DNA from 2 places in the Bacillus sp. ABR genome. Region 1 is predicted to be linked to the other one. Evidence: predicted binding sites of a transcription regulator. Region 1 holds the regulator's gene; the other holds the start of a gene.
What was found. Region 1 encodes LexA, which represses DNA repair genes until DNA is damaged. Its sites were predicted from a motif close to CGAACATATGTTCG; they were not measured.

Region 1 (15,344 bases):
TATGAGTTAAAGTCTCTAGGCGACACGCCTCTTTCTTGCAAGTATTTGCCCGCAGGTGTGTCCTTACCAATCGCTCCAGCAGGAGAAATATGATCAGTTGTAACAGAGTCACCGAACTTCGCAACTACGCGTAAGCCTTTAAGCGGTTCAACTTTACCAGGTTCAACTGATAGGTTTTCAAAGAATGGCGGGTTATCAATGTATGTGGAATTTTCATCCCATTTGTACAATGCATCATCCGTCGTTTTAATTTCATTCCAGCGGTCATTGTTGTCAAAAACAGTTTCATACTCTGAACGGAATAGCTCAGGTGTGACAGTGCTTTTAACGACGCTGTTGATTTCGTCCATTGATGGCCAAATGTCATTGAAATAAACGTTTTCGCCATTTTTATCGACACCGATAGGATCTTTTGTTAAATCAATATTCACCGTACCTGCAAGTGCATAAGCCACAACTAATGGTGGAGATGCAAGGTAGTTTCCTTTCACAAGCGGATGGATACGACCTTCAAAGTTACGGTTACCTGATAAAACAGAAGTGATCAGCAGATCATTTTCAGAGACAGCATCTTCAATTTCTTTCTCAAGCGGTCCTGAGTTTCCGATACAAGTTGTACAGCCATATCCAACAATGTTAAATCCGAGGTCTCTTAAATATGGAAGAAGTCCTGAATTCACAAGGTATCCTGTTACAACTTTAGAACCCGGCGCTAGTGACGTTTTCACGTAGTTTGGCACTTTCATACCGAGCTCACTTGCTTTCTTCGCAACAAGACCTGCTCCGATTAACACGTATGGGTTCGATGTATTCGTACAGCTCGTAATCGCTGCAATCGCAATCGCACCTGTCTTCATCACAGCTTTTTCACCGTTTGCAAGATCAAATTCGATTTGTTTATCAAGCTCTGATTTATCTAAGCCAAACCCTTGGTTACCAGCTGGGCTTTCGATGTGTTTATGGAACGTCTCTTTCATTTGAGAAAGTGGAATCAAATCTTGTGGACGTTTAGGACCAGATAAGTTTGACTCAATTTTAGAAAGATCAATTTCCACAACATCAGTAAAAACTGGTTCTTCTGCATCTGGCGTATAGAATAAGCCATTTGCACGAGAATATTCTTCAACGATATTAATTTGCTCTTCATCACGTCCAGTAAGGCGAAGGTAAGCAAGTGCTTCTTCATCTACTGGGAAGAATCCACAAGTAGCACCGTATTCTGGCGCCATGTTCGCAATTGTTGCACGATCTGCTAATGGCAATTGAGCAACACCCGGTCCGAAGAACTCAACGAACTTGTTTACTACGCCTTTTTCACGAAGGACTTGTGTGACTTTTAATGCAAGGTCAGTTGCAGTCGTTCCGTTTGGAAGCTCTCCAACTAATTTAGCACCAATCACTTCTGGTACTGGGAAGTATGAAGGCTGACCAAGCATACCAGCTTCCGCTTCGATACCGCCAACGCCCCATCCAAGTACACCGATACCGTTAATCATCGTTGTATGAGAGTCAGTTCCAACTAATGTATCTGGGTAAGTGATGATCTCGCCATCTTCTTCAATCGCATGAACAACACTTGCAAGATACTCTAAGTTCACTTGGTGAACAATTCCTGTTGCAGGCGGAACAGCTTGGTAGTTGTTAAACGCTTTCTTTGCCCAGCTAAGGAAGTTATAACGCTCTGCGTTACGTTCGAATTCTAAATCCATGTTAATGTTTAATGCATCTTCAGTTCCAGCTTTATCAACTTGTACTGAGTGGTCAATAACAAGGTCAACTGGAATTTCAGGGTTAATTTTATCCGGATCCCCGCCCACATCTGCCATTGCTTTTCTTAAAGAAGCAAGGTCAACGACGGCTGGTACACCCGTGAAGTCTTGTAAAATAACACGAGAAGGTTTAAATGGAACATCAATTTCTTTTACCTCGGCAGTTCCCCATTTTGCCAAGTTTTCAACGTGTTCCTTCTTGATCACTCTACCGTCTACTTGGCGAAGCACTGATTCTAAAAGTACCTTAATGGAATAAGGCAGCTTAGAAACATTTCCAATTCCTTGTTTCTCTAGTGCTTCTAACGAATAATAGTGATACGTTTTCCCATTTGTCGAAAACGTTTTTCTAGATTGAAAAGCGTCTTGTTTAGCGACTTGCTGCTGTTTCGACATGTCCAAAATCCCCCTTTTGATGATCAAGATCAATTTCAATTCTCAGAAAAATCGTCGTATTTCACCACAATTTTCTCACAATTTCATCTTAAAACAAATTCATACATAAGTAAATAACAATGCTTTTATTAAATTCAATAAGTTTAACTTATCATTAGGAAATGATTACTCTTCATAAACGAAGCGCAGCGGGTTCATACTACAAATGAGGTGAAAGAACATGACAAAACGCAAAGCAAATCATGTCATTGACGGCATGAACGCAGCCAAAAGCCAAGGTAATGGCGCAGGCTATACGGAAGATGATCAACTCGTTTTAACAGAAGAACAAAGACAAAACAATAAAAAACGCAAAAAAAATCAATAAGAAGGAGCCAAACATCATGACGAATAAAAACACAGGGAAAGACATCCGTCAAAACTCTCCTAAGGAGCATCAAGGCGGTCAGCCTGAGCCGCTATCAGGCAGTAAAAAAGTGAAAAACCGCAACCATACAAGACAAAAGCACAATTCTCATCATGATATGTAATCATTCCCCTCTCATCCCGTGACCACACGGGATGTTTTAGGTCTTTCACACATTTCCATTTTCATCATATGATTTATTATGAGATGTGATGGAGGAGTGTTTATGGAGAATGAAAAGCAATCGAATTCCTCTGATTTCCTTGAAATAGATGATTGGCTCAATGTTTTAATGGATGATCCATTTGCCTGGTATGATGAACACCTCCCAATTGATCTTTATGAAACAAGCCGTGATTATATTATTGAAATCGATGTCTCCACCTTATCGATCACTGATGTAAAGCTGACCTTCGCTGGACATGAGCTGACGTTGACTTACACAGTACAAAAGCCAAAAGGTGAAGGCGAACAGCCAATTGAAAAAAGCGTGATGCTTCCTTTTTATTTAAACGACAAAGACATTGCAACAGATTATGAAAACCAAATCATATCGATAAAAATTAAAAAATGTTCCGACCATCCAAGCGGTGCATTTTCCTTTCAAATCCCCCACTTCAAACATTAAGAGCCCACCTTCATATAGGTGGGCTCTCTTCCCGTTCGTTTCAAGTCAATACCTTTTGCGAACCACCATGGCCAAATAGTAGAATCGCTATATGATAATGTATTCTTTTTCTACTAATCGGTTTGGGTCATTCTAGTAAATGGGCGGCTATCAATGAAAAAGGGCGTTTATAGAGATAATAGACATACATTTTTGTTATTTTCTTCTATCCTCTCTTCATGTAATATAAAATAGAGAGATAAGGGGTATAAGGAGTGAGAACATGTTAAGCGGCTGGTTTTTGTGGTTCATTTTATTTTGGGGTACAGTGATGATCGGATTACTCGCAATCGGTGGCTTTTTTATGTTTCGCAAATTTTTAAAACGATTGCCAAAGGAAGATGGGAAATCAGAGCTTGATTGGCAGGATGAATATATTCAAAAGAGCCTTCACCTATGGCGGGATGAGGACAAACAGCTGTTAAATGAACTCGTATCACCTGTTCCAGAGCTGTTTAGAGATGTTGCCAAAGAAAAAATAGCGGGTAAAATTGGTGAGCTGGCATTAAAAGAACAGGCTGCCAGCATTAATCTAGACTTAATCATTCGCGGCTACATTATGGCTACACCAAAGCGTGATCATAAATTTTTATTGAAGCGCCTTCAAGAAAAAAACATTGATCACTCGCCATATGAATCGTTATTAAAATAACCTCCTTTTTTAAAAAGGAGGTTTAATTCATTTGAATTTGCTGCGGATCTAATTGTTTAGACAGCTTTCTAAACGACAAATACATGGCAACCCGCCAAGGCACGATCATGCCAAAGGCAAGAATCCAAAACATCCCGCTTAATGAGCCATAATCAATAGAAGAACTTAGGATGGTCTTCATTCCGATACGAAGGACAAGAAGTCCAATGAGAATAAACACAAATGCTTTTGACCGCTTTAAGTAAATGTCATTGCCTCTAATTTCAAACTTCGATGTTTTAATTAAAAATATAGAGAAAAACATCCCCACTGTGATCGCTTCTAGAAATTCAGCTCCAGTTACCCGGAACATTGGAACAAAAAACATCAGTGCGCCAGTGCTCATGAAAATAGGAGGTAAAATAATTTTTTTTGCCGTTGCAGGTTTTGCAGATGACTTAATGCGAATAAACATGACGGCCACCGCCATACATACCGCAATTATAGAAGAGATCAAGATCATCATATCAAATCATTCCTTTATTCTTTAAGGTCAGCCTATGTATAATATACTCCAATTGACGAAAAAAAACCATTCGCCGCGACTGTAGAAAACGATTTCAAAAGCCTGTAAAACCGCCAAACAATGATGAGAACATGATGATAATCCATGTCAGAAGATCAAAGAACAGCAAAATCCCTACCACAATCATAATGATTCCGCCAATTCGCATGATAAGCTGCTGGCGCTTTCTGATCCACCCCATTTTCGTAATGAAAAAGGAGAGAATAAAAAACGGGACGGCAAATCCAAATATATACGCAATCATATACATGACAGCCGACTCAGGATTGTTACTCGCCAGTGTGATGACAGCGGATAAAATAGGGCCAGTACAAGGTGTCCATCCAGCGGCAAAGCCCATTCCGATGAGAATGGATCCAAAAAAACCAGCAGGACGATTTTTGAACTGTATTCTCTTTTCACCCATGAGGAAAGAGGGCTTGAATACGCCAAGAGTCATAAAACCAAAGAAAATAATAAGGATGGCTCCAATTTGACGAATCGCTTGATGATAATCATTAAAAAACTTCCCGACAAACGATGTCCCAAACCCAATCGCAATAAATATAATAGAGAAACCAATTAAAAAGAATAATGTATGAAGCAGACTTCTTTTTCTCAGCATCACCTTCTCGGATTTCACTTCATCTATACTAACGCCCGTAATATACGATAAAAATGCTGGATAAAGCGGAAGACAACACGGTGAAATAAAAGAAAGAAATCCTGCTCCAAATGCTAAAAAGTAATTCAAATCTGTCAAAAGAACACCCCCTTCTTACAAATATACAATAAGAGATGACAAAATCATTTCATTTTTTTTACATCACCTCAATAAAGATGGTCTATTCTCTTAAAACCTTATATAATTTAATTTGACATCAAGATAATGAATCCTTTAAATTTGAAAATAAACCTTAAAATGGATATAATAGAATCGATTCTTTTTATCAAGATTTGCATGAAAGGAACATGACTTTGGTAAAAACATCATTATTAACTCAAATCGAAGAAAAAAGAGAAGAGCTGATGAAAGTTGTCTTGCATAATGGGATGACATCAACAGTGACCATCGAACATAGCCAGCAGCTAGATCATCTCCTCTTACAATATCAACGACACTTACACTCAAACTCAGCCAACTAATTATACTTCATGATATCAAACATGCCGCACCATTGTAGAACAGTTGATATGTGTGACCATAAAAGAAACGAAAACCTCTGATATAGGGGTTTTTTGTTTTTCATGCTGTTTGACGCCATAATAAAAACCACCTTCCCTGCTTCATTCATGCAAGTACAGTGGTTTTAAGCGTCTGATGAAGGTGAATTGAATAAAGAAAGGACAACGCTTGTCCATTCTTTATAACCATGTTCCATCTATGATCATAATATCGTACGTATTATTTCGCTTGGTTGTTCATGGCTTTCATCATTTGATTGATTTTCTTCTGGGACGGTTTCATGCCCATTTGCATCATCATCATTCGAAGCATTTGTTCATTAATCGGTGGATTCTTTTTCAAATAGCTCATCATATACTTACGAGCAATAAAGAATCCGAGTGCAACTCCTGCAAGCAGTGCAACAACGCCTACAAGGATGACAACCCATAAATCCATAATTCTTCCTCCTTCATGTTGTCTCGTATAAAGTGTACTAAACAAAAGGCTATTATACAACATTTCACGTTCAATTTTATTTTTTTAAACAAAATTCCTCACTTTTACTGGATTAAGCCACCCGTGCTTCTTTGAACTAAAGTCCATCGCAAGAAAACAAGGGCTGATTTTTCTCAGCACTTCAAAAAACACTGCTTCTGCCTCATAACTGCCAGTGGCAGACATTTGGATATACCGGTCTTTAATAATAAATGCTGCGGTTCCTTTTCCATCTGGTAAGGAAGCACTGTAAATCGAGCCTATTTGTGTATAGTGAATGTTCGTTAAGTTATTCATGAGACGCTGATGCATATGAAAAGCAGGGATTCGCTTCGTCACATAATCCACTTGCTTCACAAGCATAACTAACTCATCGTCGGTGCGATTCGTCCAGTGTAACGACTCAAACAAATGAAACAAAATCGATTCTCTGCCAAAATAGTGATGTGCAAATTCATCCTCAATCCAATAAATATAATAATGGCGTTCCATGTCTATCCCTTCCTTTCACATTTCGTCAATCTCGTTTATTGCTTGTATTATACAAAAATGTGAAAGAAAGAATTGTCTATATATGAAGCAAGAAGAAACTAGTTTTGTCAAAAAAACAAGAAAAAGAAAAAAGTTTGCAGAGCGGATGAAAATGCTCTGCAAACAGATAGCAAAAAAGCATGATGCTTGGAGTTCGTTTATTTATTCAGCTTCGCTTTCACACGGCTGACTACATTGCTGACAGTAAATCCGTATTTCTCGATAATGGTTTCACCTGGTGCAGAAGCGCCAAATTTATCAATTGCAATCACGTCACCGTCAAGGCCAGTATAACGCTCCCAGCCAAGTGAAGCACCCATTTCAATCGCAATACGTGCACGTACTGCTTTAGGAAGAACGGATTCTTTGTATTCGTCTGACTGCTGATCGAAGCGATCCCATGCAGGAAGGCTGACAACAGATGCGCGGATACCTTCTTTTTCAAGTGCTTTTTGGGCTTCAATGGCTAAACCAACCTCAGATCCTGAAGCGAGTAGAAGTGCTTCTGGCTGTGCATCAGCTGCTTCAACCACAACGTATCCACCCTTTTCTACTCCCTCATATGCCTTCTCTGGTGCCTGGTCAATCGTTGGAAGGTTTTGACGAGTAAGAACTAGTGCAGTCGGTTTATCCGTTGAAGATACAGCTAGTTTCCACGCTGCAGCTGTTTCATTTCCATCTGCTGGGCGAATAACGGAAAGATTAGGCATCGCACGCAGTGAAGCAAGCTGTTCAACCGGTTCATGTGTTGGACCATCTTCACCAACAGCGATACTATCATGAGTAAAGACGTATGTGACTGGAAGTCCCATTAAGGCAGCAAGACGAATCGCTGGTCTTAAGTAATCTGAGAAAACAAAGAACGTTCCGCCGAATACACGAAGACCGCCGTGAAGCGCCATACCGTTGAGCGCCGCACCCATTGCAAATTCTCTAACACCGAACCAAATGTTTTTGCCGGCATAATTATTTTTTCCGAAATCATCCGTGTTTTTAATCGTTGTTTTGTTTGATCCAGCAAGGTCAGCAGACCCGCCAATAAAGAAAGGTACTTGCTTTGCAATACCATTTAACACTTCGCCTGAAGATGCACGGGAAGCAAGGCTTGAACCTGCTTCATAAACAGGAACCTCTTGGTCCCAATTTTCAGGAAGCTTTCCTTCAATCGCAAGCTTCAGCTGTGCTGCCAGCTCTGGATATTCTTTTTCATATTGCGCAAACAGCTCATTCCAAGCTGCTTCTTTTTTCTGACCAGCGTCTTTGACAGCTTCTTTGAAATGATCGTACACTTCAGAAGGTACATGGAAGTCTTCCTCAAACGTCCAAGAGTAAGCATCCTTCGTCAGCTTAGCTTCCTCGCTGCCAAGAGGTGCACCATGCACACCAGACGTTCCCGCACGGTTTGGCGAACCGAAACCGATTGTTGTTTTCACTTCGATTAAAGTAGGTCTGTCTGTGCTTTGTTTCGCCTTTTCAATAGCAGCAGTTACTTCTTCGATGTTGTTGCCATCTTTCACGTAAAGAACTTCCCAGTTCATCGCTTCAAAACGATTCTTCACATTTTCAGAGAATGAACGATCTAAGTCGCCATCTAAAGAAATGTCATTTGAATCGTAAAGAACGATTAAACGGCCTAAGCCTAAATGACCAGCAAGTGAAGCAGCTTCAGAGGAAATCCCCTCCATTAAGTCTCCATCTCCGCAAATGCTGTATGTATAGTGATCTACAACATGAAAGTTGTCTTTGTTATACGTTTCCGCAAGATGTCTTTCTGCAAGTGCCATTCCTACTGCCATAGCAATTCCCTGGCCTAAAGGACCAGTTGTCGCATCTACGCCTTCTGTGTGTCCAAATTCAGGATGTCCAGGTGTTTTGCTTCCCCATTGGCGGAATTGTTTTAAATCGTCGATGCTCAGATTGTATCCGCTTAAATGAAGCATGCTGTATAGAAGCATAGAACCATGTCCCGCAGATAAAACAAAGCGGTCTCTGTTAAACCAATTTGGATTTTGCGGACTTACGTTTAAGTGATTCGTCCATAAAGCGTACGCCATTGGTGCAGCACCCATCGGCATTCCTGGGTGACCGGAATTCGCTTTTTCAATTGCGTCTATGGAGAGAGTACGTATTGTTGCAATAGATTTCAATTCAATCGTTTCCATATAAATCCCCTTCCGTATCTTGTGTACACCATTATCATAAATCTACTGTCCTTTTTTCACAACTATTTCACGCTGAAAAAGAAGGATTTTGTCACATTTAGTTTATCGATCACCTAAAAAGTTATGCAAATATGAAAAAAGACGAGAATAGTCTTCCCATCTTTTCAAAATTCAAGAAATCACAGCCTTAATGAAGGTTCTGATCTTTTTCTCTTTTTAATTTTTCTGGTGTGACATCGTTTCCTTCAGGATCAACAATCTTGACAGTTTTAAGTGTATTTTTCATAGAAGAACGAAAAGCTTTCAAATACTCTTCTCTCAACTGCTTTTGTTCTGTTTTTTCAGCGTCTGATAAACCGGTCTCTTTCGACTTTTTTGAAAGCTCATTTATTCTTGCAAGCTGTTCTTTAGAAATCATGACAAACTCCTTTAAAGCATTTTCTCTACATACTACTAAATATCAATCATTTTGACAACAAATCACGCTTTAGGTGGTAAGGTCTTTTTCATATTCTTGATACCTTCTATGCACCGTTGCTTTTGAAATGTCAAAACCTAATGCCTGAAGAGTTGCGGCAATTTCGGCGAATGTCATATTGTTTTTTCTTAATCGAACAATTTCTGAAATCGGCACTTCAATACGCTCACGGCCAGGTGCATGGTCCTGCTGCCTTAAATTCAGTTCAGGCTGATATCCGCGCTCAACTGCCCTTTTCATTCCCCGCTTGATTTTCAGGTTATGAATTTTCCGTTGGTACTCTTCAACGACCCCTACAATCTCAATGACCATTTCATCTGCTTCTGAAAGCTCAAGCTCTCCTCTATGAAATACGCTGTATACCTTTACGTTCTCTTTAAATAGACAATGAAGAAGTGCAATTTTTGCTTGTCCTCTTCCAAGACGAGTTTCATCCTGGATCAGAACGGCATCGATTGACTCTTCCTTCAGTGCAGCAAGCATTTCAAACACACCATCACGATTTAGATCATATCCACTCGCTTTTTCTTTGATGACTTTGACCACATTCATCTTGTGCATGGCAGCTAACGCCAGCAGTTCTTCTTCTTGTCTTTTCAGCGAGGTTTCCTGCTCTTCTTTGACAGTGCTTACTCTCGCATAAATGATTGCGTTCATGTCTAAAATCGACCTTTCTATTGTACTGTTGCAAGCTGATATACGACTGGATGCTCTTTTTTGACGGGTATAACAAGAATGTCGCCAGGCTGGATTTCAGTTGAAGCAAGATCATTGTGTTCGGTAACCCAATCAATAAATGCATTTTTGTCGATTGATTTGCTGTCGTTTACTTGATCAGCTAACCCCCAAAGAGTATCACCTGATTGAACCTCTATTTTAACATACTGATTTGTATCATTATGGCTTGTGACTGCAATAAGTGAGAGAAATATGCCAACGATGAATGAGAATACCCCAATAAAAATAATAGATTCTTTTAACCTCATAATGTCATCTCTCCTAATAGAATATGTGTTCGCTCTTTCTGTCACTCATTATAAATACGAACAAACGTTTCTGTCAAACGTTTTTTTCGAACCTATGTTTGTACTGTTAGGAAAAACATGCTATAATTTCTTTAAAATTGACGTTTTGAGGTGCAAAAGATGACGAAGCTATCAAAAAGACAACTCGATATCCTGAAATTCATCAAAGATGAAGTAAAAAGCAAGGGTTATCCCCCATCCGTCCGTGAAATTGGAGAAGCTGTCGGTCTAGCATCCAGTTCAACGGTCCATGGACATTTAGCTAGACTAGAAACAAAGGGCTTAATTAGAAGAGACCCGACAAAACCTAGAGCGATCGAAGTACTAGATGAAGAGGAAATGAATATTCCAAAGAGTGCTGTAATGAACGTTCCAGTCATCGGAAAAGTAACGGCCGGTCTTCCTATCACCGCTGTTGAAAATGTAGAAGAATACTTCCCTCTTCCAGAGACTTTTGCAGCACCAGATGAACAAGTGTTTATGCTTGAAATTATGGGAGAAAGTATGATTGATGCAGGTATTTTGGACAAGGACTATGTCATTGTGCGTCAGCAAAGCACCGCTAACAATGGTGATATTGTGGTCGCCATGACAGAGGAAGATGAAGCGACAGTCAAACGCTTTTATAAAGAAGATACACACTTTAGATTACAGCCAGAGAACCCATCAATGGAACCGATTATTTTACAGAATGTGAGTATACTAGGTAAAGTGATTGGCGTATTTCGAAATATTCATTAAAAAAAGCCGGTATTTCATCAGCTGCTGATGAGAACCGGCTTTTTCTTATGCACAAGAATAGGCAAGAATACTTGAACTTGGGAAGGAACCAAATGTAAAGTTCGGCCATATAAAGCCAGTAGTTCGGCCAAATGGCTGTGAGGAAAGGATATACATTAAAAATACTTGACCGTTTCTCAAAAGCACAATTGTCCATCTTCTATTACATCCCGCTGCAAATTGTACAGTTTGATGGCCTCCGCCAACACCGTGCCCAGATATAAGCGACTGCATACTTTGTGGCTGAGAGAGTGCTTGCTGATACTGCGAAATGATATGCTGCGGCGGTGCCGGCGGGGCTGAGTGTCCGCCTGAACCTTGCCCTGGCCAAGTACCTCCTCCTCCGATTGGAAACCCAGGAAACCCTCCACCTTGAGGAATACCAACAGATGGAAATCCTTGCATCTGCCTATCATATGAGTACCCATTCCACACACCTTCATACGGATGATACATAATAAACACCACTTTCTTTAGACATTCATCACGACAGTATATGTCATAAATAAAAAAAGTGTGTTAAACGTCTAAATAGAAATTTTTCCAAAAGACGTTTCGTTCTTCTTTAGAACGGTTAAATAATCATTAAGAAGAAAATAAAAAAAATGAAAACTTTTTGTCTCCCTCAAACGTTATATAATTAGAAACAAAAGAAATAAAAAAACATTTAGATTTAATACTTGTAATATCACTGTAATTATTGTAACATTTGTAACATAAGAAGTTTTCATTGAGAAAAGGAGGCAATTGCCTTGAAAAAATTATTTGTTTTATTAACTGCTATTATGCTTATGATCTCATTACAAACTACAACATTGGCCGCTTCCAAGAAATCAGCCGCTTTGACAAATAAAGAAGCGTTACATATTGCCCTTGATGCAAGAGAACACTTTTGGAGTGCAATGTCAGGCTACAAAATTAAAGAACATTCTAATTACAAATTAAAATCATTTACCTATAAAGATATGACATACAACTATCTTTCTAAAACATTTGATACAAAGAAAAAATTAAACAGCTACCTATCTCAAGTGTTCACTCAAGATGCCATCAAACATGGTTTAAAAGATTATCAGTTTATTGTTCATAAAGGCAAAATGGCTGTTCCAGTCGGTGACGGAGATAACATGCTCAATTGGGAAAAAGCCACACCTAAACTTGTTTCTAAGAAACAAACAGTCCGCACATATGAATTTACTGTCCCAACACTTGATGGACGCAAAGTAAAACGAACTGTTACGTACGAAAAAGTACAAAAAGATTGGAAAGTCACACAAATTGACGCTGTCATCTAAATAAAAAACCAGGCCTCTCATCGGCCTGGTTTTTATATTGGAGAAAATTCAGTCATGCGATCCAGCGCGTGAGCAAGTGATGACGCCGTGCGAAATTCATTAAAAGGAAGCCCGAGCTGTACTGCTGTTTGAGCAATTTCTGGTCTAATTCCTGAAATGGTCGTCTCTACTCCAATTAATCGAAGTGATGTGACAAGATCAAAGATTTGATGAGCCACCATTGTATCAATAATGACAACACCCGATAGATCAATACATAAATGCTGAACCCCTTTTTGCGAGCACTGTTTTAGCGTATTTTCTAAAATAATCTTTGCTCTCGCTGTGTCAATATCACCTACCAAAGGCAACAACGCAATCTGGCTTTTTAAAACAATCACCGGTGAACTCAATTCATAAATCATATCTCTTTGAGCCACAAGCTTCTTCGTTGTATTTTTCACATATTGCTGGATAAACACATGGATTGAAATATTAAACGCTTCGGAAATTAAATCATACCAATAAAAAATACGGTCAATATCAATGTCACCTTGACGCTGTTTAATAAATTCTTTTAAGTAATGCAGAACGACTCTTTGATTGGACATGTATTCTCTTACGACATAATCTAATGGTGTATTTAAATGCTTCGGATCACTGGCTAAATCCTCAGACCATTTTTTAAATTCAGTATGTAAATATGTCTTGTCTTCAATAATAGCTCGTATAAAGTGCTGGTAATAATCTTGATTCTGCCGTTTTAGCTCTGCAATGATGCTGGAATCTGTTGAACGATATATCGATTCTGGATCATCGTCCTCAATTGATTCATACCATGTTTCAGTCAGCTTCTCTGCATGCTGCATAAAAAAATCGTATAATGCACGGTTCTTATCCATAAGCAAATGTCCCTTCACATTTTCTTCTTGTCAGTCTTTGTACCTTATAGATTGATTGTACCACTGAATCTTTTTTCCCTGCCAGCTCGGATACGCTCTGCCATAAACAAAAAAGCACCCGCTCGAGGGGTGCCTTTTCCTCAGATTTATTTCACAATGAATAATATTCTTTTCCCATCAGGAAATCCGCTGATTTGGTGCCCGACCCATGAGCCTGCTCCCCTATTATCAGATGGACTGACATATTGAACGCTTGCGCCTTTTCCTCCCTCAAGACAAACCGCCATCGGCCATTCATCACGGTCAAATCCAGGTTTTGTCGGAATCCCTTTTAATGATTCTTGCCTGCGGGCATCTGCTCCATTCCTGTCAATGGTACACACATCTGAATGCCCTTTTCGAATGGCTTCTTGAATATGACTGCCTGTTTCAGGGTACCTTTCCTTTGGAAATTGAACGACATGATCATATCGATCAGCCCCTTTTGCTGCCTGCTTCTCTCCAAATCCACCTAACAACATGCCCATCCATATCACAAAACATAAAGCGACAGCAGCGATCCAGCCTCTTTTCATCTTCAAAAGCGCGTGACCTCCTCATCCATCTCAAGCATGATTTTGACTTAAAGGAAATGTGACATTTTAATGTATGAGTGGTTCGCGGATGACATGTGAAAAAATTGATGAAGCTCTCAATCTCAAATCCATAGGTTAAAAAAATGAATCTTCTATTAAATGAATTCATACAAAAAAGCTTGTCCCCTATGAAGGAAACAAGCTCTATTTTTTATTGCGCTTTCGCATAGTTTATAAACTCAACAAAGGCAGCTGTAGCTTTCGGCCCGCCATTCATCGTTCCGTTTGAATACCCAGCGTTATGAACTCCAACGATTTGCTGGTTCTGATCCAGCATGGCAGAACCTGAATTTCCGCTGAATGTATCAATCGTATAGTATGCGAGATTCGTATCTTCTCTCGTCACAGGACCTGACATCTCCCATTGTGACACCTTGCCAGTCGATCTCATTTTATCACCAGGATATCCTGAGATTTTAATGGTTGTCCCAGTCAAGTTTGTCACCTGGCGGATGGATCGGTAGCCGACCGTATTGCCAATGTTCGTATCGGTTTTGATTACGGCAAAGTCATATTGGCTTGCACCAGTATTAATATACCCGCTTGGCACATAGAACTCAGTCATTTTTGCTGAACCGTTCACCGCAGTACTATCATTCATACCAGGATATACGGTTCCTTTTTCACTATAGCTTCTCGATGCCGTATTGTACACGCAGTGTCCGTTTGTCAAAATTTTATTAGGAGCAATGAGTGTCCCTGTACAGCTGGAGCCGCCAAATGTAATATAAGCAATCGAATTGTATGGTGCTACTCTTGTATTTGCTACTTTGGTTCTACCATCGTCTCCAATGACGACTTTTGTTTGAAAATCTTTTAAATATTTTGATAGTGGTTTTACTTTTTCGCCAACAGTAGAAGAAAGATCATCCACTTTGTCAAAGGATGAGGGGGCTTTCCTATCATTGTGAAAATCACTTGAAGAAATCACTTTTCCATCAGAAGTCACCATGTCATAATCAGACGTTAGTACTGAATCCGATGCGGCATAGGCAAAACTAGGCACACTTAAAGCACCAAAAACGAGAAGAGAAGGGAGTAACATTTTCACCTTTTTCATCATATTCCTCCTTTATGTCCTATATCAAAAATCATACGATTGTTTCATATTGGAGTAAATGAGAGAATATTCTTATTTTTTACAAAATATTTCATTTTTAAATTAGGTGTTTCGTATCTTCCCAACCTTCATTCTATCGATCTCTTTCTATGAGAATAGAAAAAAACCGCCTAATTGGCGGTCTTTCCTTTTATCAGCTCCACACATCTTTTACATATCTATTGTCATTTGCAAGGGCTGTCAGCCAATTTTCAGCTGTTTCCTTCGAGCATTGTTTCTCGTTTTGATAGAGATCGATTAGTGTAGCCTCTACATCTGGGGCCATGACTTTTCCGTCTCCGCACACGTACAGATAAGCTCCTTGATCAAGCAATTCGATGAGCCTGGCGCCGTTTTCTTT
Region 2 (15,344 bases), on a different contig from region 1:
GTACTAACGAGAACACTATTTGTGATCTTGTCCTCTTTTTTCACTGGATGTACATCATACAGGACTTCAAATCCACCCTGTAAATCCAGCCCTAGCGTCATATCTTTCGCAACAGGCTTTGTTAGTAAGCCCACGCCAGTTCCGATTAACAGAACCACTAAGAAAAACGCAAGAATGCGCCCTTTTTTCATTATGTATTTCCTCCTTAAACACCTGAATCCATTAAGATGGCTTATTTTAACAGTTCATCAAGCATATTCTTGCCATCTTCACTGTCCAAAAAAGCAGACGTTTTAAACGACTGAACGGTTGCATAGTTCATAAATTCGCCTATTTTCACAGATAAGATATCTGCAACCATTTCATGAATCGGATACTCTTGTTTTTTCTTCCACTTCTTATTCTCTAAGTATGACCATAATTCCTCTAAATCTACATCTTTATAGCCCAAAACGATGAATTCTTCAAGCTTACTGAACAGAAAAGGCTTTAAATGGTCTTTGTAAATAGCAGCTGGATGTTGTGTCATTGCGTAGCTCCCCCTTTTCAGTTTTTTATCGAGAGACTTGTCATGCTTGGACGATATACACGCATATCTTATTGTATATGATTCTATGTCGTTTGAGAAGGCAGGTGATCTGTGATTTGACGAAGCAAACGTTTTTAAAGGGGACCATTATTTTAATTTTAGCAGGTTTTATCACGAGAATATTGGGTTTTGTCAATCGAATTGTCATTGCGAGGTTCATTGGCGAAGAAGGGGTCGGACTTTATATGATGGCTGCACCTACCTTTTTTCTCGCCGTGACGCTCACGCAATTCGGACTGCCTGTCGCCATTAGTAAGCTTGTCGCAGAAGCAGAAGCCCGGGGTGACAAACAGAAAACAAAACGTATTCTGGTCATGTCCCTTGCGATAACAGGAACACTCAGCCTGATTTTCACGCCGCTCTTTTTATGGTTTGCGCCTATCATGGCAGAAAATATGCTGACAGACCCTAGAACGGTCTATCCACTGCTTGCCATTACACCCGTCGTACCAGTCATCGCCATTTCCAGTGTGTTAAGAGGCTATTTCCAAGGCAGACAGCAAATGAGTCCGCTCGCGATGTCTCAAGTTCTGGAACAGGTCGCAAGAATTTCATTAGTCGCGGTATGTACAACGGCTTTCCTTCCTTACGGGATTGAATTTGCGGCAGCAGGTGCGATGGTGTCATCTGTGATTGGAGAGATGATTTCACTTGCTTACTTACTGATTGCCTTTCGCTATAAAAAGACCATTCGTATTCGAAAACGATTTTTTAAGGCGATTCATGACGGGAAGGACACATTTAAGCAGCTGATGAGCATTGCCCTGCCAACAACAGGCAGCCGTTTTATCGGGAATATTTCGTGGTTTTTAGAGCCGATTGTTGTCGCGCAAAGTCTTGCCATTGCTGGATATGCGGCTGTTGAGGCGACAAGGCAGTACGGGGAGTTGACCGGGCTTGCCCTGACCCTTTTGACACTGCCTAGTTTTATTACGTATTCACTCTCAACTGCATTAGTTCCGGCGATCAGTGAAGGAATGGAGCAGAATAAACGTAAAACGGTCGAATACCGGCTGAAGCAGGCGATGCGCCTTTGTTTACTCAGCGGAGGCATTTCATGTATTATTCTTTTCGTTTACGCAGAAGATTTAACGCTCTTTATGTATGGTTCATCGCATGCGGCTGTTTATGTGAAATTTATGGCGCCATTTTTCCTTCTATATTATTTTCAGGGGCCCCTTCAAGCCGTACTTCAAGCACTCAATTTAGCTGGTGCGGCGATGACCAACAGCCTGATAGGTGCAATTGTAAAAACAGGGATGATTTTTGTTCTTGCTTCACAGCCTGGCTTTGGCATTATGGGCGCAGCACTTGCGATCTTAATCGGCATCATCCTTGTCACACTGCTCCATGCGGCAACTGTTGGAAAGGTGCTACCTATTCATTTACCATTAAAGGAATATGGACTTTGCGTCCTTGTGATTATCGGTACGGGGGCTGTCAGCCTTTGGCTGAAATCTCAAGTAAACGGACTCTTTTCTGCTCCTATTGAACTTGTAACACTCATCTTTGTTACGTGCATGCTGTATGTCATTCTATTAATCTGCCTAGGACTAGTGAAACGAGAAGAGCTGCGCCGCATCCCGTTCATTGGGAAGCTGTTTTAGCTCATCTGTTTTAGCTCATCTCTTTTTGATCACTTCATCTTTCAAATCAATATAAAATGTTTTTTGATTAAAGCTGCAGTAAGAGATTTGCTCGATATCATGGTAACCTCTTTTAGCAAGCTCATCTTTCAACCACTGTTCATTTTGATTGATTTGCTTAAGGTGATCATGCTGCACTACACCGTCCGCAACAAGTGGAAGCTCAAGCGCTGCATGTTTGAGCTTGTTTTCTTTTTCGACGACGGCGAGCTTTCCAGACGGCTCTAAAATAGCGTAAGAGACATCCTGAATACTGTCGATGTTATTTTCTCTTAATTGAATAAGCAGGTCATCAAAATTGTATCGCTGTTTTCTCATAGCACCCTCGTCTATTTTGCCATTGATGATGAGCAAGACCGGTTTGCCGTCAAGAAAGCGCCGGACGCCTTGGAATTTCAATGAGAGATAGGCAAGTGTGATTTGAATGAAGGTTAACAGCAGGATTGGCCATACCGTATGTAACATGTGATCCTCTACTTCTTCTATGGCGAGAACCGCAATTTCTGCAATCATCATAAAAATGACTAGATCTAAAATACTCAGCTCGCCAATTTCCCTTTTGCCCATTAAGCGAAAGATAAACCAAATAAGAAAATATAGAATGATGGTTCTCATGGAAATGATCAAGATGTCCTGCATGTGATGTAAACCCTCCTTCTCCAACATAGCTTGTGTCAAAACACTTTATTTATGTAGAAAAGAAACGTCTGAAACATGTCTATTTTTTCTCCACTGTGAATACATTTTAGTAAAAGACAAGCTTCGGTCAATTGGAGAGGAGACAAATCACATGCAAGAAACAAAACATATTGGAAAAGGCATTTTATCCGGATTAATTGCCATTTTTGTCGTGATGGTTGTCACAAGTTTACTTGTGTCGCTCATGCTTACATTCACAAGTATGCAGGAATCATCATTTAAATGGATGATTATGATTTTGTCCTTTGTTGCCCTGTTATTAGGAGGCATCATTTCTGGCGGGAAAGCAAAGGAGCGCGGCTGGCTAATTGGTGCGATCACATCTATCATTTTTTCTCTCACTGTATTTTTATTTCAATATTTGGGGTTTGGAAAAACGTTTTCACCAGAGCAGTTCATCTATCATGGAGCATTTTTAGGCATTTGTATGCTGGGGGGAATGATTGGCGTCAATCTTCGAGGTAAATAAAAAAAGAGCGGTTCATATCGCTCTTTTTTTATTGCTATGTATCGGAGGATTAGCCTTTGTCAGCTAATTCTCTAATAGCACGGCGATCGAAAGTTAAACGGTTGTTTTCGCTTGTTTTGATGACCACTTTTGATTCATCAATTGAGTCGATTTCACCGTGTAAACCACCGATTGTGACGATTTTATCGCCTTTTGATAAAGATTGCTGCATCTGACGCACAGCTTTCTGTTGCTTTTGCTGTGGACGGATTAACAAGAAGTAAAGCACAGCAAACATGACAACAATCATAATGATTGAACCCATACCACCATCCATTCTATTTCACCCCTTTCTAAAGCATTGTAAAGCCTTTCGTTTATGCGTTAAAAGTTTTTCGCATTCGGTTTGTTAAAGCCATAACGCTCAAAAAACTCTTCTTTAAAATCACCTAAACGATCCTCACGGATAGCTTCTCTCACTTGCTCCATTAATTTTAACAGAAAATGAAGATTATGATAAGTTGTTAATCGAATTCCGAACGTTTCATTTGTTCGGATGAGATGTCTAATATAGGCGCGTGTATAGTTTTTACATGTATAGCAGTCACAGTTCTCATCGATTGGTCTAAAGTCACGCTCATATTTTGCATTTTTCACAACAAGACGGCCTTCACTTGTCATTAAGGTACCGTTTCTTGCAATTCGCGTAGGCAGTACGCAGTCAAACATATCTACACCGCGAATGGCGCCGTCAATTAAGGAATCTGGCGAGCCGACACCCATTAAGTACCTTGGTTTGTCTGCCGGTAAAAATGGTGTAGTGAACTCAAGTACACGATTCATCACATCTTTTGGTTCCCCTACAGATAAGCCTCCGATGGCGTAGCCTGGGAAATCAAGTGAAACAAGGTCTTTTGCACTTTGTTTTCGAAGCTCTTCGTATTCTCCGCCTTGGACAATTCCAAACAGCCCTTGATCCTCTGGACGCTGGTGCGCTGTTAAACAGCGCTCTGCCCATCTGCTTGTCCGCTCCACAGAACGTTTCATGTAATCATACTCTGCAGGATATGGCGGGCATTCATCAAATGCCATCATAATATCAGAGCCAAGCGCATTTTGGATGTCCATAGCTTTTTCAGGAGATAGGAACAGCTTGTCTCCGTTTAAGTGATTACGGAAGTGAACGCCTTCTTCTTCAATTTTTCTAAATTCACTCAATGAGAAAACTTGGAATCCGCCTGAATCAGTTAGAATGGCTCGGTCCCAGTTCATAAATTTGTGCAGACCGCCTGCTTCTTTTACGATATCGTGACCTGGACGGAGCCATAAGTGGTACGTATTGCTTAAGATGATGCCTGCATCCATTGCCTTTAATTCTTCAGGCGCCATTGTTTTGACTGTAGCCAGTGTACCTACTGGCATAAATACAGGTGTTTCAAAAGAGCCGTGCGGTGTATGAACGCGGCCAAGACGTGCACCTGTTTGTTTGCATGATTTAATGAACTCATAACGTATCGGTAATTGCGACAAAAATGAGCCCTCCTGTCTTTGTTGTATGATGTTATTGAATCAGCATGGCATCGCCAAAGCTGAAGAATCGGTATTCCTCTTTCACAGCCTCATTGTACGCTTTTAGTACGTGCTCTCGTCCAGCTAATGCGCTGACAAGCATAATTAACGAGGATTTTGGCAGATGGAAATTTGTGATCATGCCATCAATTGCCTTGAATGTGTAGCCAGGGTAAATAAAGATCGACGTCCAGCCGCTTGAGGCTTTGAACTCACCATTGTGTGCACTTGCAATGGTTTCAAGCGTTCTTGTTGACGTTGTGCCGACTGAAATAATCCGTCCGCCTTCTTTGCGAACGCGATTAAGATTATCAGCTGTTTCTTCATTCATTTCATAAAACTCTGCGTGCATTTCGTGTTCTTCAATACGTTCTGCACTTACGGGACGAAACGTGCCAAGCCCCACGTGCAGCGTAATGAAAGCAATGTGTACACCTTTCGCTTTCAGCGCATCCAGCAGCTCGGTTGTAAAATGGAGACCGGCAGTTGGGGCAGCAGCGGAGCCAACCTCTTTTGAATAAACGGTTTGATAGCGTTCACGGTCATCAAGCTGCTCTTTAATATATGGAGGCAGCGGCATTTCACCAAGGGATTCAAGCACTTCATAAAAAATGCCTGTATATTGAAACTCGACTTTTCTTCCGCCATGTTCCATTTCCTCTGTACATACCGCTTTGAGCCGTCCATCACCAAAAGTGATAACCGTTCCTTTTTTCACCCGTTTCGCTGGTTTTACAAGTGTTTCCCATTTATCTCCTTCTTCTTGTTTTAATAGAAGCAGCTCAACTTTGGCACCTGTATCCTCTTTCATACCAAACAGACGTGCAGGCAGAACGCGAGTATTGTTTAGAACGAGACAATCACCTTTTTGAAAATAATCGATGATTTGTGAGAATGTATCATGTGTAATCGCACCCGTTTGTTTGTTTAAGACCATCAGTCTTGATGCATCTCTTTTTTCAAGCGGCACTTGGGCAATCAATCTTTCTGGTAAATCAAAATCAAATAGTTCTAGCTTCATTTCCTTCACCTATTCTGTAGTTAACTAGTTAACGTTATTTCATCCGTCCAAAGATATTCAGTAATATGGTTAGTACGATGCTAATGACAATGCATGTAATGACAGGAAAAAAGAACGTTACATTTCCTTTTTTCACAAAAATATCACCTGGAAGCTTACCAACCAATTGAAACACTAATCCTGCGGCAAAAAGGACACCACCTAAAATCATTAATATTTTAGGGAATTCAGTCACGAATCGGAACCTCCATTTGAAAATGTTCATACGCTTCTCTTGTGACGACCCGCCCTCTTGGTGTTCTTTGCAGGAAACCAATTTGCAGCAAGTACGGTTCGTACACATCTTCAATCGTATGTGATTCTTCTCCAATTGTCGCTGAGATCGTATCAAGCCCAACAGGACCGCCTCTAAATTTTTCAATCATACTTAAAAGTAGCTTATGGTCTATATGATCGAGGCCAAGCCTGTCGACTTGAAGACGCTCAAGTGCATCTTCCGCAATGTCCTGCGTAATAGCATGATTCCCAAGCACCTGCGCAAAATCTCTTACTCTTCTGAGCAAACGATTGGCAACCCTCGGTGTTCCACGGGAACGTCTCGCTATCTCTTCGGCAGAGCGAATATCGATCCCAATCTCAAACAGCTCGGCTGTTCTTGCCACAATGTGAGCCAAATCTCTTTGCTCATAGTATTCCAATCTTGCATGTACCCCAAACCTATCACGAAGCGGCGCAGTTAACAGCCCGACACGGGTCGTTGCACCTACAAGCGTAAATGGCGGTAAATCAAGCCGTACAGAGCGTGCTGTATCTCCTTTTCCAATGACAATATCTAAACAAAAATCCTCCATTGCTGGGTACAGCACTTCCTCAATTGAGCGCTGCAAGCGGTGAATTTCATCAATAAACAATACATCACCTGGCTCAAGAGACGTTAAGATGGCCGCCAAATCTCCAGGACGCTCAATGGCTGGTCCTGACGTTGTACGCAGCTGAACATTCATTTCATTGGCAATAATCGACGCAAGCGTTGTTTTCCCAAGTCCAGGAGGTCCATATAAAAGGACGTGATCAAGCGTTTCCTGCCGCATGCGGGCAGCTTCAATAAATACGCTGAGATTATCCTTTACTTTTTGCTGACCGATATATTGGCTAAGTGTCTGTGGCCGCAGACTTTGCTCAATGGCTGATTCATGGTTGTCTGCTTCAGTTGAGACGAGCCGTTCATCCATGAGACATCACCCTATTTCAACATTTTTTGTAAAGCTTTTTTCACATATTGATCGGTTGTAAGATTCTTTTCTTCTTTTAATAATGGAAGAACCTTTTTAATTTCACGATCACCGTATCCAAGGACACTCAAGGCTTCAAGCGCTTCATCTAATGCAGTTTGCTGCGTTTCAACCTGAATGTGGTCCTCGTGATTAAATAAGTTGCCAATCATTTCTGGTACCACATCTGCAAGTTTTCCTTTTAGATCCAAAATGATTTGACGTGCTGTTTTTTTGCCCACACCAGGGAATTTAATCAGGAACGCTTCATCTTCACGTTCTATCGCTGAAATGACAGCGCCAGGATCACCGGAAGCAAGAATAGCGAGTGCGCCCTTTGGCCCTATTCCTGTGACATTTAACAGTTTTGTAAACAGCGCTTTTTCTTCTCGTGTTTGAAAACCGTATAACGAAAATGCGTCTTCCTTTATGTAATGATACGTATAAATCGTTTCTTGTTTGTTTACTCGATAGATAAACGGGTTTGGGGTATAGACTTGATATCCCACTCCGCCGTTTTCAATGACAACATATTGCGGGCACACATAATCAATGGTCCCTTTTACAAACTCTATCACCGTTTTCACCTCTTTGACTGTTCTTCATTGTAACATAAATCGAGGAGAAAACCGCAATAAAAGTTAACATACGTTCGCTCAGTACATTTTTATCATGAAACCATGAAAAACAGCTTGCGGTCTTCACACCAGCAAGCTGTTACATGCTTTAAAACGATATTTCATTTCGGTAAGGCTTCATGACTTCAAGCACATGCTCAAATTCATCCTTTGTTCGAAAAGGAATACCTTGCTCAAGCTGTTTTTCCACATGACTTTCTAAACGGGACGTATCAATTTGAAAAAAGAGATGAATAGGCTCCGCCCAGCCGTCAGGCCTTCCATGAAACGTAGAAATCACACCGTCCTCTGATAATCCGATATATCCATTTGCTTTACTTAATGGAGAGATATCATCAATTTGCTTTCTAAAAAGGGCAAAATCCTCTTTTTGTTCTACCAGCGTCCAGCCTTTATACTGCGCCCAGAATGTGTCTTTGTCTTCTAATGATGCTCGGTGTCTTTCAATACTCACATCGCCGTCTAAATAGACTTTTTCAAGCTGGACGGTGATAGAGTTTGACTGCTTTTGCAAGTGTTCTTTCCCTTCCATATCCGCAGCGAAAAAAAGCACACTTGTCATGATAAGTCCTGTAACGAAACATTTCATCTTCACTTTCACTATTTACACCTCTTTAGAACATGAGATCGATGCATGACATATGTAGTTTGACCCATTTTTCTAAACATTAACCACATCGATGATTCAAATGTATGGTAAGAGTCTTTCATTGTATCCTTCATTCGTAAATGTTATGTTTTATACAATCCATTGCTTTATCGAGTGACACGTTTTTTCATCATTCGTTTTTCAGCCGCATAAACTGAAACCAAAGAAGGTGAAGTCAATGTCAGATGTCAAAAGATTAGCCGAATCGATTCAGTATCATGAAGAGAAACGTTTTCATAAGCTTGCCTATAAACCAGCAGAGCTTGAACTGTGCGGCAAAGGAAGAAGTGCCTATGTCTTTTTATATAAAAAAGACGGCAAGAAAATGGCACTAAAAGTCTTTTTCCCTTCTTATCAGCATATTGCCCGCAAAGAGGCTGCCATTTACGAAAAACTTTCTGGTTCGTCTTACTACCCTGAGATTTATGAGTCTGGGGATCAGTATATTTTAATGGAATATATTAAAGGCTACACATTCTATGAATGCCTTACAAAAGGAATTCCTATTAAAAAACAAATGATCAATCAAGTCGATGATGCGCTGGAGGAAGCGCGCGAGAAAGGATTGAATCCTTCTGATATCCATCTGCGCAATCTGATCTTAACAAAAGAAGGACGAATCAGAGTCATTGACGTTGCCAGATTCACGCAAACGAAAGCATGTCATCAATGGGATGATTTAAAAGCCGCTTATGCTTATTACCAAAAACCTTTTTTCCCTAAAAAAGCACCGCGTCTTTGGCTTGAAGTGATTGCTTATTTGTATAAAAAGAACTGGCTGTCCCGCGGGCAGCTTAATAATCGAAATGATTTTTCTGCATAACAAAAGCCGCTCTATTTGAGCGGCTTTCTGTTGTTATTCTGTTTCTACATGGATACTATTGACGTTTAATAGGTTAATGATTTCATTATTCAGCTTAAACCAATGATTGGCTTCTTCAATTTTTTTATACACATCATAGGTAGCTGGACGTTTGAGCTCGAAATCAAGCACTTCCCCATTGTTCATATGAAATGTTACCTTAAATACTTTCATCATAAGATCACCTTCCACTCTTCTTGTTCGCTGGTCAAATAGATCAGCTCTTTTCATTCATTCTCTATTCAACTCGTTTCCCCTCCTTCTTTCCATTCAAACCCAAGAAGTTTAAATTTTGTTTAAATTCACACAACATATCTATCTCTCATATCTGCAAAGAAGTATATTAGTGAAAAAGGAGGCTGCCCTTGATGAAGCAGAAAAAGAAACGAACATCTCCAGAAAGAAAAACAGTCTTTTTTCATTTAACAGATGCTCTCATTCCAAGTGTGGACATGATGGCATATGCAGCAAAGGCATTTTTTCACCTTTTAAGAAAAGCCTTTTCAGCGGTTTGATAAAACCCCGCACAGCATCGTGCGAGGTTCTTTTTTTATGGCTGATAAATTTGACTTCCTTGACTGACAAACTCCTTCGCCTTCTTTTCCATCTCTCTTTTTACTTCTTCAGATTGATTGCGGATATCATGAGAAATTTTCATACTGCAAAACTTCGGTCCGCACATCGAGCAAAAGTGAGCGGTTTTAGCGCCTTCGGCAGGCAATGTTTCATCATGGAACGCCAAGGCTCTTTCTGGATCAAGTGACAGGTTGAATTGGTCCCGCCATCTAAATTCAAACCTCGCTTTCGATAAAGCATCATCGCGCTTTTGAGCCGCAGGATGTCCTTTTGCTAGATCAGCGGCATGTGCTGCAATTTTATAGGCGATCACGCCTTCTCTCACATCTTCTTTGTTCGGCAGACCTAAATGCTCTTTTGGTGTTACATAGCACAGCATTGCTGTTCCGTACCAGCCGATCATGGCCGCACCGATCGCGGATGTAATGTGATCATACCCAGGTGCGATATCTGTTGTAAGAGGCCCTAACGTATAAAATGGTGCTTCCTTGCAAATGTCCATTTGCTTGTCCACATTTTCTTTGATTTTATCCATTGGGACATGTCCGGGCCCTTCAATCATTACCTGCACATCATGTTTCCAAGCAATCTCTGTTAACTCACCTAACGTTTCCAGCTCTGCAAACTGCGCCTCATCATTGGCATCAGCAATCGAGCCTGGTCTAAGTCCATCTCCAAGTGAAAAGGCGATATCATATTTTTTCATAATTTCACAAATGTCTTCGAAGTGAGTGTAGAGGAAATTCTCTTGATGATGAGCAAGACACCATCTTGCCATAATTGCACCACCTCTTGAAACAATTCCGGTCACCCGATCGACAGTGAGCGGAATATATCTTAACAGCACGCCAGCATGAATCGTGAAATAGTCTACACCTTGCTCCGCTTGTTCAATTAATGTGTCCCTGTACACACCCCACGTCAAATCTTCTGCGACTCCATTCACTTTTTCAAGGGCCTGATAGATAGGAACGGTTCCTACTGGGACTGGGCAATTCCGAATGATCCATTCTCTCGTTGTATGAATATCCTTTCCAGTAGACAGATCCATCATTGTATCTGCCCCCCATCTGATCGCCCATGTCATTTTTTCAACCTCTTCATCAATGGATGACGTGACAGCCGAATTGCCAATATTCGCATTGATTTTGACATGAAAATTCCTTCCGATAATCATTGGTTCACTTTCTGGATGGTTAATATTTGAAGGAATGACGGCTCTTCCGCTCGCTACTTCCTCTCTAACGAACTCAGGGCTTAGCTCTTCTCTTATTGCGATAAACTCCATTTCAGGCGTAATGATGCCTTTTTTGGCATAATGCATTTGCGTCACGCGCGCTCCTTGTTTCGCGCGGAGCGGCTTATGATGAAAATTAGTTTGGACAGAATGGATGGACTCCTTCTCCCTTGAACGGTATCCATTATCCTCCGGTCTTACATGACGCCCTTCATAGCTTTCTGTATCTCCTCTTTCTTCAATCCATGCTGCCCTAAGACGCTTTAACCCCTTTGTGACGTCAATATGAACGTTCTCATCCGTATACGGTCCACTCGTATCGTATACACGGACTGGTTCATTTTTTATGTCGCCCGCCTCTGTCACAGTATGTGAGAGCGTAATCTCTCTTTTTGGCACTAAGATATCGGGTCTTGATCCTTTCTCATACACCTTATGGCTGCCGTCAAAGCTAGATAACAATGATTGGTTGGATGGGACACTTTTCTTTTCTTTCATTTGCTGTTCTCTCCTTTTCTTCTTGTCACCGGACAGGATGGAATCAGCACCAGCAAAAAACCAGGCTCTATTTAAAGAACCTGGTTTCGTCGTCAGAAATAAACATGCATATCATTGATATGATACATGCATCATCTTCAACTTCCCCACGCTGGTACGAGCCAGATCAGGTCCAAAGGGTTAAGAAGCTTATACTTCTCTCTCAGCCCATTTACGGGCACCCCTAGTCACTTTTATTGATTTCCACATCAGTGTAGCATAGAGACATCATGAAGAAAAGAAGATTCAGGAAAATAGTTCCTTTCCCCTACAAGCGTTATAGATCATGTTGATATACAGTCTTCTATACATCATCTATCTCTCTCATTTCAATTAAATCTGAAATAATCATTGATCCTTTTCTCCTATTATGTATAATTAATCTAAACGGAGAATTTTTATACAATTTATTTAAAGGAAGTTCTAGTCGATTGCAAACATTTCTCACATTTATCGTCGTAGGATTCTCAATTGCTCTGCCTGTTGGAGCAATCACGGTTGAAATGACAAAACAGGGACTGAAAAACGGATTTTTTCATGGTTTAACTGTCGGAGCAGGCGGTATGACCATAGACTTATTACTCATCTTGGCTTTATATGCTGGATTTGCTCAGTTTTTATCTTTGCCGTTTGTTCAAATCCCGCTCTGGCTGATTGGAGCTGTATTTTTAATGATTCTCGCATACGATTCCATTAAAAATGCGGATCAAGATATTCATTTAGCAGGAGAAAAGGTCAATAAATCATTCGTGAAAACATATCGAAACGGCTTGCTCGTGGCGGTATCTCCTGGAAATCTTGTGTTCTGGGTTTCTGTTTTTGGTGCTGTACTTGCAGATGCTTATACAAAAACAGATTCATCTGAATTTATGCTGGCTGCCGGCGGTATTTTGGCAGGGATTCTCCTTCATGACATTGGTCTACTCACCCTTGTATCCTTAACAAGAAAAGTGATGAATCGGACGATGATCAAGTGGACATCCATTATTGCTGGTATTTTATTATTAGGGTTTGGCTGTTATTTCTTTTACGAATTTTATATAGGCATCAAGGTTTATTTTTAAGAAAAGGCTAAAGTTCGTGATGAACTTTAGCCTTTTTGTGTCAAACTATCGGGTCATGCCTGTTTGTCCTGTTTCAAATTGCGTTCTTCTCATATCTCTAAAGCGTGTGAATGCACCTTCATCTTTCATGACTTGGACTGCTCTTCCATCTGCATAACGAGTCGCTGCTTCTTCTACTTGTGATACACCTTCTGACGTCAGGCGGCCATCTGATTTAATGGCAATATACACATTCTCATCCGTCACCATGACTTGAGAGTCTGCCACGTGATTCATTTTATTGACGCGGTTGGCAATTTTTCTTGAACGCTGGATGTTCTCTTGTTTATCGTAGCCTGAGAACGACATTTGGTTATGATAGTTCATATCTCCATGACTGTAGCGTCCATCTCCACCTGCAAGAGGCATTCGATCATCGGCTTGAGGACGGGTGCGATAATCAACATTCGTTGTATTCCCACCGTTCATCCCTTCCATGAGTTCAGAAACTGGTCCTTGATGATCTTGGTTATTGTCATCTGCACGGTTATTCGAATGATATCCGACCGGCTGACCTGATTGATTATGCCTTGTATCTACACCTGCATTGTCATTTGTACCACATGCTGTTAACCCAATAGGAAGAAGCACTAATGCGATTGTTTTTTGCCATTTTTGTCTCAAACGAAAAACCCCCTGTACAAATTCAATCTCATGAGCGCGAAACAGGCTCTGTTTTAGCATGTACAGTTAGGAAGAAAATCAAGCTGTCAGTTATAAACAAAAAAAGGAACGATTGAGATCGTCCCTTCTGGTATGGTGACAAAAGGCTAAAATGTTCTTGATTTTAGCCTTTTGTCTTCTTTTCAGCGTAATAGAAAACCTTTGCATTCTAGGAAGGACGAGCACAGGAGCGGAGCGAATTTGACATTCGTGAGCACCGGAGCGCAGACCTGACACCGAATGCGAGGGTTTGTCTACACGCTGAAAGGAACGATTGAGATCGTTCCTTCTGTCATTAATCCTCTTCTTCCTCCTCCGGCCTTGCAAATACGGATTGACCTGGATATGGCTGCATATATGGCTGAGCTGGATAAGCTCCCATTTGGCCATAAGGAACAGGATTCGGATAATGTCCTGGCCAAGGCTGATGATGCTTCATTCCATCATCACATCCGCAGTCTTCCTTGCCATATGCTGCATTTGAGACGTTTGGATAAAAGCCTTGATTTGCATTGGCATTTGCATTGGCGTTTGAATGCATATGGTGATGCCAGTGATGTCCGTCGTTTGCATGGTGCTCATGATTCTCCCCGTAGTAAGCAGGCGCTTGATACGCAGGATAATATGGATGAGCCGGGTATGGATATGGCATCATATGATGGTGATAATATGGATGGATAGGATAACATAGTCCTGATCCCGGTAAAATTGGTGATGCCGGCACCATTTGCTGCGGATATGGATACATCGCCGGCATGTAATGACCATGACCATAACCAAAATAAGGATCATATGGTTCATGATGATGCTGGTGATGATGCTCGTTATTTTCAGCCACTCCTCCTACCGCTGCCCCTCCCACATTTGGCATTTGCGGGAAGTTAGGAAGGTTTGGGTAATTGCCATGCTCCATGTCTTTTCCCTCCTCTTTTTGATGCGGAATATGAATAAACGGGTCATATCCCTTTGCCACTTCATCTTTTAGATGACCTTTATTTTCATGGTGAAAATGGTCTTTGTTATCTTTATGGTCCTTATTTTCATGATGGGAATGACCCTTGTTATCTTTATGGTCTTTATTCTCATGATGAAAATGATCCTTGTGATCTTTTTTCTCGTGAACGTGATCTTTTTTCTCATAATGATCTTTTTTGGGAGGAGGCGTGAATGGCTGGTAGAGATTGGTCTGATAATAGTTCACATCGACTTGTGGAAAAACTGGCTGCTCGATCTTTGGCACTGGCGGTACATAAGGTACCGGTTCATTTGGCTTTTCCTTCGGTTTTGTATCTTGCACTTGCACGACATCTTTTGGCTTTTCTTTCACATACGGATGTTCTTTCGTTTTTGGCATTTCTTTTGCTTTGTGATGATCTGTTTTTACAGGAACACCACTAGATGGAATTTTAATCTTCATACCCGGCATGATCAAATCAGGATTACTGAGCTGAGAATTTAGTTTTTTCAATTCTTGAAAGTCGACTCCGTATTTCTTTGAAATTTTCCAAAGGGAGTCTCCTTTTTGCACAATATGAATTTTCAACGTTTTCCCCTCCTATGCAAAACGTGAACGTAACGGTTATGTCAGAAGTACAATATGTTTCAACATAAATTTATGCCTATTTACAAGCCGATATGATAAAAACTTGTTTTCTGATAGGAGGGGCTGAATCATTATTTAATGGCGAGCATTTTCTCGAGTGCAAGCAAAGCGTCTTTCGTGATGTCTTCATTGACCTGTATCAACCCGACCGGCTGACCCTTTTCAATGCTTTCAAGTGACCATAGCAAATGAGGCAGATCAATCCGGTTCATCGTCAAGCATGGACACATATC

Region 2: the regulator LexA is predicted to act here: its motif matches at 7,885-7,898, upstream of ruvA (Holliday junction branch migration protein RuvA).

Annotation. Positions count from the first base shown of each region.
Region 1 covers NZ_JAOYSL010000003.1:98,529-113,872, forward strand. Annotated here, with positions in the region: gene acnA (aconitate hydratase AcnA) at 1-2,165, opposite strand, end outside; gene sspO (small acid-soluble spore protein O) at 2,386-2,532, shown strand; gene OIT90_RS10610 (small acid-soluble spore protein P) at 2,549-2,695, shown strand; gene OIT90_RS10615 (Hsp20/alpha crystallin family protein) at 2,798-3,199, shown strand; gene OIT90_RS10620 (DUF2621 domain-containing protein) at 3,462-3,890, shown strand; gene OIT90_RS10625 (CcdC family protein) at 3,913-4,395, opposite strand; gene OIT90_RS10630 (cytochrome c biogenesis CcdA family protein) at 4,490-5,197, opposite strand; gene OIT90_RS10635 (aspartyl-phosphate phosphatase Spo0E family protein) at 5,407-5,580, shown strand; gene OIT90_RS10640 (YneF family protein) at 5,840-6,058, opposite strand; gene sirA (sporulation inhibitor of replication protein SirA) at 6,143-6,589, opposite strand; gene tkt (transketolase) at 6,787-8,790, opposite strand; gene OIT90_RS10655 (DUF896 domain-containing protein) at 8,978-9,208, opposite strand; gene OIT90_RS10660 (YneB family resolvase-like protein) at 9,278-9,925, opposite strand; gene yneA (cell division suppressor protein YneA) at 9,943-10,254, opposite strand; gene lexA (transcriptional repressor LexA) at 10,414-11,034, shown strand; gene OIT90_RS10675 (hypothetical protein) at 11,080-11,529, opposite strand; gene OIT90_RS10680 (IseA DL-endopeptidase inhibitor family protein) at 11,826-12,368, shown strand; gene OIT90_RS10685 (STAS domain-containing protein) at 12,401-13,249, opposite strand; gene OIT90_RS10690 (NucA/NucB deoxyribonuclease domain-containing protein) at 13,396-13,776, opposite strand; gene OIT90_RS10695 (trypsin-like serine peptidase) at 14,036-14,944, opposite strand; gene OIT90_RS10700 (bifunctional cytochrome P450/NADPH--P450 reductase) at 15,138-15,344, opposite strand, start outside.
Region 2 covers NZ_JAOYSL010000002.1:545,343-560,686, forward strand. Annotated here, with positions in the region: gene secDF (protein translocase subunit SecDF) at 1-191, opposite strand, end outside; gene OIT90_RS08205 (post-transcriptional regulator) at 233-529, opposite strand; gene spoVB (stage V sporulation protein B) at 646-2,196, shown strand; gene OIT90_RS08215 (DUF421 domain-containing protein) at 2,212-2,874, opposite strand; gene OIT90_RS08220 (TIGR04086 family membrane protein) at 3,026-3,403, shown strand; gene yajC (preprotein translocase subunit YajC) at 3,453-3,719, opposite strand; gene tgt (tRNA guanosine(34) transglycosylase Tgt) at 3,767-4,912, opposite strand; gene queA (tRNA preQ1(34) S-adenosylmethionine ribosyltransferase-isomerase QueA) at 4,944-5,972, opposite strand; gene OIT90_RS08240 (DUF2905 domain-containing protein) at 6,007-6,207, opposite strand; gene ruvB (Holliday junction branch migration DNA helicase RuvB) at 6,200-7,204, opposite strand; gene ruvA (Holliday junction branch migration protein RuvA) at 7,216-7,821, opposite strand; gene OIT90_RS08255 (intercompartmental signaling factor BofC) at 7,970-8,470, opposite strand; gene OIT90_RS08260 (serine/threonine protein kinase) at 8,709-9,353, shown strand; gene OIT90_RS08265 (hypothetical protein) at 9,387-9,569, opposite strand; gene OIT90_RS08270 (hypothetical protein) at 9,761-9,907, shown strand; gene thiC (phosphomethylpyrimidine synthase ThiC) at 9,943-11,703, opposite strand; TPP riboswitch at 11,830-11,938, opposite strand; gene OIT90_RS08280 (LysE family transporter) at 12,174-12,806, shown strand; gene OIT90_RS08285 (YhcN/YlaJ family sporulation lipoprotein) at 12,852-13,469, opposite strand; gene safA (SafA/ExsA family spore coat assembly protein) at 13,804-15,051, opposite strand; gene nadA (quinolinate synthase NadA) at 15,183-15,344, opposite strand, start outside.